DNA from 3 places in the Faecalibacterium butyricigenerans genome. Region 2 is predicted to be linked to each of the others. Evidence: predicted binding sites of a transcription regulator. Region 2 holds the regulator's gene; each other region holds the start of a gene.
What was found. The regulator Rex, encoded in region 2, represses fermentation and respiration genes when NADH is low (regulators of the CRP and FNR family bind a similar motif). The targets are predictions, from matches to a motif close to ATTGTTAANNNNTTAACAAT.
Positions count from the first base shown of each region.

Region 1 (3,279 bases), on a different contig from region 2:
ACAATAAAACAGAAGCCGCCGAACATTTTATAGTTGTGTCGTAGGAGCGAAAGCCATGAGAGCATTCGAAAAACTGAACATTGCCGTTGCGGGCACAGGCTATGTCGGCCTGTCCATCGCCACCCTGCTGAGCCAGCACCACCATGTTACCGCTGTGGACATCGTGCCGGAGAAAGTGGAGCAGATCAACCACAAAAAGTCTCCCATTCAGGATGACTACATTGAACGATACCTTGCGGAAAAGGATCTCGACCTGACCGCTACGCTGGACGGGGAAGCGGCCTACCGGGACGCGGACTTCGTGGTCATTGCCGCCCCGACCAACTACGACAGCCGGAAGAACTTCTTCGATACCTCTGCGGTGGAGGCGGTCATCCAGCTGGTGATGAAGGCGAACCCCGAGGCCATCATGGTCATCAAGTCCACCATCCCGGTGGGCTTCACGGCTTCGGTTCGGGAAAAATATCAGTGCAGGAACATCATCTTCAGCCCGGAGTTTCTGCGGGAGTCCAAAGCGCTGTATGACAATCTCTACCCCAGCCGCATCATCGTGGGTACGGATATGCAGGACGACCGCCTTGTGGAGGCGGCCCACACCTTCGCCCATCTGCTGCAGGAGGGGGCCATCAAGAAAGATGTCGAGACCCTCTTCATGGGCTTCACGGAGGCAGAGGCCGTCAAACTGTTTGCAAACACATATCTGGCGCTCCGCGTCTCCTTCTTCAACGAGCTGGACACCTATGCCGAGATGAAGGGCCTTGACACCCAGAAGATCATCGAGGGCGTCTGCCTCGATCCCCGCATCGGCACACATTATAATAACCCCAGCTTCGGCTACGGCGGCTACTGCCTGCCCAAGGACACAAAGCAGCTTCTTGCCAACTACGCCGACGTGCCCGAGAACCTCATCGAGGCCATCGTGGAGTCCAACCGCACTCGCAAGGACTTTATCGCCGACCGGGTGCTTCAGATGGCGGGCTACTACAGCTATGGGGAGGAGAACGAGTACGACGCAAGGGAGGAGAAGCCCTGCGTCATCGGCGTCTACCGCCTGACCATGAAGGCGAACTCCGACAACTTCCGTCAGTCCTCCATTCAGGGCGTCATGAAGCGGATCAAGGCCAAGGGCGCGACCGTCATCATCTACGAGCCGACGCTGGAGAATGGCACGACCTTCTTTGGCAGTGAGGTGGTAAACGACCTTGAGGCGTTCAAAAAGCGGAGTCAGGCCATCATTGCCAACCGCTATGACAGCTGCCTCGATGATGTACAGGAGAAGGTCTACACCCGCGACCTGTTCCGGAGAGACTGAGCCTCGCAGCCCGGCTTTGTCGGGCGGACGCGGGATGGAAAGGCTGCTCTTTGTCAAGCCACTGTCAAAATAGACACAATTCCAGAATATCCCGGGAAAAGTTTGTTAATAAATTATCCATCCGCCGTCCTTGCAATACACACACATTTTGTTTATAATAGTGTCATAGGGGTCAAGGCCCCGAGAGTGAGCGAAATTCGATTCCGAAGAATGAATTGAGAGGAGAATAATCACTATGGGTTTAGGTAAAAAGACGATCGACGATCAGAACTACTGCGGCAAGAAGGTCCTTGTCCGCTGCGATTTCAACGTCCCCATGAAGGACGGCGTCATCACCAACGAGAACCGTATCAATGCGGCTCTGCCCACCATCCAGAAGCTGGTCAATGACGGCGCAAAGGTCATCCTGTGCAGCCATCTGGGCAAGCCGAAGAACGGCCCCGAGGCAAAGTTCAGCCTCGCACCCGTTGCTGTGGCTCTGAGCGCAAAGCTGGGCAAGACCGTCGTGTTTGCTGACGACGACAACGTCGTGGGCGAGAATGCAAAGGCTGCTGTCGCTGCCATGAACAACGGCGACGTCGTCCTGCTGCAGAACACCCGTTTCCGCAAGGAAGAGACCAAGAACATCCCCGAGTTCTCTCAGGAGCTGGCTTCTCTGGCCGACGCTTATGTTGACGATGCATTCGGCAGCTGCCATCGTGCACACTGCTCCACCGCAGGCGTCACCGACTACATCAAGGACACCGCTGTCGGCTACCTGATGGAGAAGGAGATCAAGTACCTCGGCAACGCCGTGAACGATCCCGTCCGTCCCTTCACCGCCATTCTGGGCGGCGCAAAGGTCGCTGACAAGCTGAATGTCATCTCCAACCTGCTGGAGAAGGTCGATACTCTCATCATCGGCGGCGGCATGGCCTATACCTTCATCAAGGCACAGGGCTATGAGGTCGGCAAGAGCCTGTGCGACGACTCCAAGCTGGACTACTGCAAGGAGATGATGGCAAAGGCTCAGGAGAAGGGCGTCAAGCTGCTCCTGCCCGTCGATACTGCCTGTGTCGAGAACTTCCCTGACCCCATCGACGCTCCCGTCGAGACCACCGTTGTCCCTGTCACCGCCATCCCGGCTGACATGGAGGGCTGCGACATCGGCCCCGAGACCATGAAGCTGTTTGCCGATGCGGTCAAGGCTTCCAAGACCGTCGTCTGGAACGGCCCCATGGGCGTCTTCGAGAACCCGACTCTGGCAGCCGGCACTCTGGCGGTGGCCAAGGCAATGGCTGAGAGCGACGCTACCACCGTCATCGGCGGCGGCGACAGCGCAGCAGCTGTCCAGCAGATGGGTCTGGGCGATAAGATGACCCACATCTCCACCGGCGGCGGCGCTTCTCTGGAGTATCTGGAGGGCAAGGAGCTGCCCGGCATCGCAGTCATCCAGAACGCATAATTCCGGCATCATAAATGGGTGCGGCGGCTGTTTCGCCGCCGCACCTTTCCGTTTTTATCAATAAGAAGGTAAGGAGAACATATCATGGATAAGGCAAAGCGCAAGGCTATCATTGCTGGCAACTGGAAGATGAACAAGACCGCCTCCGAGGCTGCTGTTCTGGTGGACGAGCTGATCCCCGCCGTCAAGGACGCATCCTGCGAGGTCGTCATCTGCACTCCCTACACCGATCTGGTCACGGCTGTGGCAAAGACCAAGGGCACCAACATCCATGTTGGTGCTGAGAACGTCCACTTCGAGAAGTCCGGTGCCTTCACCGGCGAGATCAGCGCAGATATGCTGGTGGATCTGGGCGTCGAGTACGTCATCGTCGGCCACTCCGAGCGCCGCCAGTACTTCGCCGAGACCGATCAGACCGTCAACAAGCGCGCTCTGGCCGCTCTGAACGCCGGCCTGAAGGTCATCATCTGTGTGGGCGAGAGCCTGCAGCAGCGTGAGGAGGGCGTCACCGAGGAGCTGGTCC
Region 1 covers NZ_JAJEQL010000001.1:84,480-87,758, reverse strand. Annotated here, with positions in the region: gene LKD23_RS00415 (nucleotide sugar dehydrogenase) at 74-1,312, shown strand; gene LKD23_RS00410 (phosphoglycerate kinase) at 1,548-2,756, shown strand; gene tpiA (triose-phosphate isomerase) at 2,841-3,279, shown strand, end outside.
Region 1: a site for Rex is predicted at 1,414-1,433, ahead of LKD23_RS00410 (phosphoglycerate kinase). Genes of this name have one in related genera too.

Region 2 (3,279 bases):
CGGTTTTGACGTCATTGCCATAATGAATAAACTTGAGGCCAAAAACTGTGCAACTTGTATACTTCAACGATTTGCATAGAAAACTGGGATGCAACAGGGAAAGAATGGCCGGATTTGCAAGAATTTTGTAACCAAGTCATATTTTGCCGAATGGACGTTGTATACATCAAAAGCGACGATGACAGAAACTTCCGGCCATGAACTGATATATCAATAGCGCAAAAAACGTGCGAATCGGGCCTTGGCTGATATATCACGGATGAAGAAAAGATACAAAAAATGCCGCCCGGCGTGCGGACGGCATGAAATCAGGGAAAACGATCATCGGCGGGCGGCATAGAAAGCGCGGCGCTCCCGGAAATAGCACTGGGGGCACATGCTGACGTACTGAACGTCGTTCTGAAGGTCGATGGCCACCTGCTCGCCCTCAAAGACGAAGCGGCCGTTGACCTTGCGGCAGTTGCAGGTGGCCTTGCGGCCGCAGGCGCAGATGGTCTTCATCTCCTCGATGGTGTGGGCCAGCTCCAGCAGACGGGTGGAGCCGGGGAAGCCCTTGAGGGAGAAGTCGGAGCGCAGGCCGTAGCAGATGACCGGGATGTTCAGATCCACCGTCACCATGAACAGCTGCTCGGCCTGTGCGGCGGTAAAGAACTGGCTCTCGTCGCAGAGCACACAGGCCAGAGGCTTGCCCTCGCTGCTGGCGGCCCGGACGGCCTCCACGAGGTCCATATCCGGCGGCACCAGCAGGTCGGCGGGGCGGCGGACGCCCAGACGGCTCACGAGGTCGCCGCTGCCCTTGGTGTCCACCTTCGGTTTGAGGATGAACACCCGCATCCCCTGCTCCTCATAGTTGTGGGCCACCTGCATCAGCGCGGTGCTCTTGCCGCTGTTCATTGCGCCGTAACGGAAATAAAGCTTTGCCATGTCGAAAAAATCTCCTCATGAAAGGACCCTCCCAGCCAGAGCCTGACGGAGAGGGTCGGCATTTTGCAGTAAGATGGCTCAGTCCTGATTGCGCAGCCGGTAGCCGAGGCTCATCAGGCTGTCGCCGAGATGGACGTTCTCCACGACGACATCGGGGTAGGACACTGACAGGTCGTAGTGGGAGAAGTTCCAGAAGCCCTGGATCCCCAGCGCCACCAGACGGCCACTGATCTCCTCTGCGCCGCTGCGGGGCAGACAGAGGACGGCCACCTCGGGGTGATGCTCGGCGCAGAACGTCTCCAGCTCATCGATGTGGAGGATCTGGATGCCGTTGATCTCCTTGCCAACCTCGTCGGGGGCGTTGTCGAAGGCGGCGATGAGCTTATAGCCGTTGGTGTCGGTGGTGATAAAGCGGCTCACGGCCTTGCCCAGACGGCCGCAGCCGATGAGGATGGTGGTCAGACGGTCACCGTTGCCGAAGAGCAGGTCCTCAAGGATGTTCAGCAGGTTCTCTACCGAATAGCCGATGCCTTGACGGCCATTCACATCGCCGATGCAGTTGAAGTCCTGCCGCACCTGCGAGGCGGTGGTGCCCATCTGGGCGGCCAGCTCGCGGGACGAGATGCTGGTGATGCCGTCGTTTTTCAGGGTGCGCAGGTAGCGATAGTATTTGGGCAGGCGCTTGATGACGGGCAGGGAAGCTTTGCCGGGAGTATTCATAGGGAGTTCTCCTTTCTTTTTGTCCGCAGGATCGCCGGGGGAGAGGTGCGCAGCGGCAGGGCGCTCCGGCAAGGAATAAATGTGTACTTTTTCGTACAATAATGATACTTATTTGACAATCTTATCTCTAGTATAAAGTATACATCGGGAAGCGAGAATGTCAAATCCTTTGGCGCAATTTTTTGCAAAAGCAAAGAAATCTTTGCCGAAGCATAACCGACAGGAATGCCGGACAAGCTGAAATGAAGCAAAAAGGAGGGCGCAGAGAATGGCACAGGAAGAGAAAAATATCCCCGTGGAGCAGCAGCGATTGGAAAAAGAGCAGATCGAGGACATGGGCAGCATCTACCGCACCCGGGGCGCTCACGCCATCCACTGTCTGACTGTCATCGGGCAGGTGGAGGGCCATGTGGAAGCTCCGCAGGGCCAGAAGACCACCAAGTATGAGCACGTCATCCCCCAGCTGGTGGCTGTGCAGGAAGACCCTGCCATCGAGGGGCTGCTGGTGCTGCTCAACACCGTGGGCGGAGATGTGGAGGCAGGGCTTGCGCTGGCCGAACTCATCGCCAGCATCTCGAAGCCCAGTGCGGCGGTGGTGCTGGGCGGAGGCCACTCCATCGGCATCCCGCTGGCCGTCAGCGCCCAGCGGAGTTTCATCGTGCCCACCGCCACCATGACGGTCCACCCCGTCCGCCACTCGGGGATGATCTTGGGCGTGCCCCAGACCATGCGCTGGTTCGAGCAGATGCAGGAGCGGATCACCGGCTTCGTCGCGGCCCACAGCGGCATCTCGGAAAAGCGGTACACCGAGCTGATGATGCGCACCGGCGAGCTGGTCATGGATGTGGGTACCGTGCTGGACGGCCGGAAAGCCGTGCGGGAAAAGCTCATCGACGAGCTGGGCGGGCTGTCGGATGCGCTGGCGTGGCTCTACCGAGAAATCGAGGGGAAATAAATTGCCATTTGACTTTTCCCGTGGTACAATGAAAGAATCGAATAGTATCGGGATTCTTCCATCGTCACCGACAGAGCCGCCTCGGGCGCGCCCTGCTTCTATATATAGGATAAGGAACGGGTTTTAGGGATCATGGCAAAAAGAAAACGCAGAACTTCCGCGCGGGGCAGCGCCTCGCGCCGCAAAAAACGGTCGCAGGACCGGATGCCAGCGGGGCTTGTCACCCTGTTCGCAGGGCTGGTGCTTATGGCGCTGGCCTTCGTGCCGGGCAGCTCGGCATGGCGCACGATGCACGATGTTCTGTTCGGCCTGTTCGGCTGTGGAAGCTTTGTGGTGGGGGCGGCGCTGTGCTATCTGGCCATCCTCTACACCCGGGGCGAAGATCTCCTGCCCCACATCGCCAAGCTTATGCTGGGCCTCATCTTCGCCAGCGGTACGGTCATCGTCTTTTCGGACATCTCCGCCGACCAGACCGCCGCGCAGATGACCGCCGCCTGCTATCAGAATGGGATGAGTGCATGGCTCTCGGGCGGCGCACTGGGCGCTGTGCTGGGCGGGACGCTCCTGCTGCTCTGCGGCAGGCCTGCCGCCAACTTGGTCATGGCGGCGCTGGCGGCCTGCGCCAGCCTGTACATCTTTGACATCACCCCCGCCGAGTGCTGGCAGTGGCTCTGCAATGT
Region 2 covers NZ_JAJEQL010000011.1:44,048-47,326, forward strand. Annotated here, with positions in the region: gene LKD23_RS06150 (thymidine kinase) at 322-924, opposite strand; gene LKD23_RS06155 (redox-sensing transcriptional repressor Rex) at 1,003-1,644, opposite strand; gene LKD23_RS06160 (ClpP family protease) at 1,913-2,599, shown strand; gene LKD23_RS06165 (DNA translocase FtsK) at 2,732-3,279, shown strand, end outside.

Region 3 (3,279 bases), on a different contig from region 2:
GTCTGCGTAAAGGACTTCTTCCTGAATAAGCTGCGCCCAGCGGGGCTTGAAGATGCTGTAAAGGATCATCTTGGCCTGCTTGACAAGTTTTTTGCGGCTGGCCAGCAGGTAGACCGCAACGATGAGGCCGATGAGCAGGTTCTTGAACCACGTCACCACGTTTATGACGCCCACGCCTACGCTGCTCAGGATGCCCTGCAGGTTCTGGAGGGAGGGCAGCAGGGTGGTGCGCAGAGAGGCCAGATTGCTCGTGATGGCATCGTAAGCGTCGTTGAAGTAGCCCATCAGGGTCGCATTGTCCAGAAAGACGTCCTGCGTGTTGATCCACCGCATGAAGCGGGTGATGCTGGTCTGGGCCGTGTAGTAGAGGGAGGTGACGCTGGAGATGACCTGCGGCACCACCATCATCACCAGCGCGTAGACCACCAGAATGCCGAAGAGCAGGGTGGCCGCGATGGCCAGCATATTGGCCAGACCGTGCATCTTCTGGGGGAAGATGCGGTGCAGAAAGTTCTCGATGGTGTTGCACACCGGCTTGAGCAGGTAGGCGATGACCGCACCATAGATGAAGGGCATCAGGATGCCGGTCATGGTGGAGACGGCGTCGCCGAAGCCGTCGAAGCGGTAGATGAAGAAGAAAAAGAGGATGCTCAGGCTTATCGCACCAAAGCCCGCCAACATTCCGTAGATGTAGGGCTTGATGTGCGGTTTTTTGTCCATCATGTGAGACTCCATTCCTGCCGCAGACGGCAGGAGCCGATACGGCGATGTTTAGATTTTGTTGCTGCGGCGCCAGATGTGCATCTTCTCGGCCTCTTTGATGAGCTGCTCACGGAAGTCGGGGTGTGCCACGTTGATGAGGGCCTCAGCCTTCTCCCAAGTGGTCAGGCCCTTGAGGTTGACGCAGCCGTACTCGGTGCAGAGATAATGCAGGTTGGCGCGGGTGTCGGTGATGATGCTGCCATTTTCCAGCGTGGGACGGATGCGGCTCTCCAGCTGGCCGGTCTTTTTATTAAAGAAGGTGGAGGACAGGCAGATGAAGCTCTTGCCGCCCTTGGAGAGGTAGGCACCCAGCACGAAGTCCAGCTGGCCGCCTGCACCGGAGATGTGCTTGATACCGGCGCTCTCCGCGTTCACCTGACCAAACAGGTCGATGTCCACCGCATTGTTGATGGAGATGAAGTTGTCCAGTGCGGAGATGCTGCGGATGTCGTTGGTGTAATCGACGGGGGCGGACATACACTCGGGGTTGTTGTTGAGGTAGTCGTACATCTTCTGGGTGCCGGCACCGAAGGCGTAGACCTGACGGCCCTTGTCCAGCTGCTTGTGTGCGCCGGTGATCTTGCCGGCCTTGGCGATGTCCACAAAGGCATCGACGTACATCTCCGTGTGGACGCCGAGGTCCTTCAGGTCGCTCTGTGCGATGAGGCTGCCGATGGCGTTGGGCATACCGCCGATGCCCAGCTGCAGGCAGGCACCATTGGGGATCTGGGGCACGACGAGATTTGCGACCTTCAGATCGACCTCAGAAGCGGGGCCGGCAGCGGCCATCTGGCCAATGGGCGGGTTGCTGCCCTCCACGATGCCGGTGACCCGGGAGATGTGGACGCAGTTCTCCATGCCGCCGAGGCAGCGGGGCATATTGGTGTTGACTTCGACGACGATCTTCTTGGCCTTCTCGCAGACAGCGCCCAGATGAGAAGCGCTGGGGCCGAAGTTGAAGTAGCCGTGCTCGTCCATCGGCGTTACCTGAAAGACGGCGACATCCAGCGGGTCGGGGCTTTCGCGGTAATAGCGGGGAAGCTCAGAATACCGGATGGGGGAGTAGAACGAAAAGCCCTGTGCGATGGCCTTGCGCTCGATGCCGCCCATATGCCAGCTGTTCCAAGTCATGTGGGCAGCAGGGTCGTCGATCTGGAAGATCTCGGGCACCCACATCAGGATGCCGCCGCGGAAGTTGACATTCTCCAGCTCCGGCAGGCGCTTTGCAAGGGCGGCGTCCACGGCCACAGGGGTGTTGACACACCAGCCGTAGTCCACCCAGTCGCCGCTCTTGACCAGCGCGGCAGCCTGCTCGGCGGTCATCTTTTTCTGCGCGTACATTTCCTTAAAATCCATTATAAACCATCCTCTCCTATAATAACATAAAAGAATTGTAAATTTACCATTTACATTCCTGCGGAACAAAGATCTTTGCCGGAAATTTACCGTTCGTTTCCAGTTTTGACACCGGCTTATCACATCCCGGCGGTATCCTTGGAAACAGCAGGACGGATGCCTCCGGCAGAGGCAGACTTGCTCAACTTAGTTATAACATTAACAAAGAGCAGAATCAAGCCCCCTTTCGTAAAAAATAGCCCTACGGACAAGATGACTAAAAATCTTAGCAATTTGTGGGGATAATTTGGTACGACAAAAACAAATTTTTTCGAAAAAAGACTTGATAAAATTTTGACAATATGGTTTACTTAATGTGTACCAAGACAAAGCGCCCCAGTGCGACGTTAATTGACTAAAAATTAACGATGTTGCGAGGGGCGTATGCCTCGATACTTGAAGCGGGAACTGAAAAGTGCTATCATGGCAACACCAAATTGCGCTTTTCCAAAGCGCGGCGATAAAGGAGACCATACCGATGGCAACAGCAGTTTACCCCGGGTCCTTCGACCCGGTCACGAGAGGACATCTCGACATCATCAAGCGGGCAGCAAAGATCAACGACCACCTCATCGTGGCAGTGCTCATCAACAGCGCGAAGAACCCCCTGTTCACCGTAGAGGAGCGGGTGGCGCTGCTGCAGGAGTGCTGCAAGGACATCCCGAACGTGACGGTGGAGGGCTTTGACGGCCTGACCGTGGAGTTCGCCAAGAAGCGCCACGCCTCGGTGATGGTGCGGGGCCTGCGGGCCGTGACGGATTTCGAAAACGAGATCCAGCTGGCGCAGACCAACCACGCACTGATGCCCGGCATCGAGACCATGTTCCTCGCCACCAGCATCAAGTGGAGCTACCTTTCCTCCACCATCGTCAAGGAGGCTGCCCGCTACGGCAGCAACATCTCCAAGTTCGTGACGCCCAACGTAGAAGCGGCCATCCACGCGAAAGTGGAGCAGCTTCAGGCGGAAGGAAAGACCATCTGATCCCTTTTATCATGCAGAAAGGCTCTCGGGCCTTTTGATAGATCGTTTTACGAAAACCCCGTAAATATACACATTTCAGGAGGCTATTAACATGAAAAAAATTGTTATCGCATCTGCCTGCCGTACCGCTATTGGTAAGT
Region 3 covers NZ_JAJEQL010000032.1:6,948-10,226, reverse strand. Annotated here, with positions in the region: gene LKD23_RS10530 (AI-2E family transporter) at 1-723, opposite strand, end outside; gene LKD23_RS10525 (butyryl-CoA:acetate CoA-transferase) at 772-2,118, opposite strand; gene coaD (pantetheine-phosphate adenylyltransferase) at 2,636-3,139, shown strand; gene LKD23_RS10515 (acetyl-CoA C-acetyltransferase) at 3,231-3,279, shown strand, end outside.
Region 3: a site for Rex is predicted at 2,305-2,324, ahead of LKD23_RS10525 (butyryl-CoA:acetate CoA-transferase). Genes of this name have one in related genera too.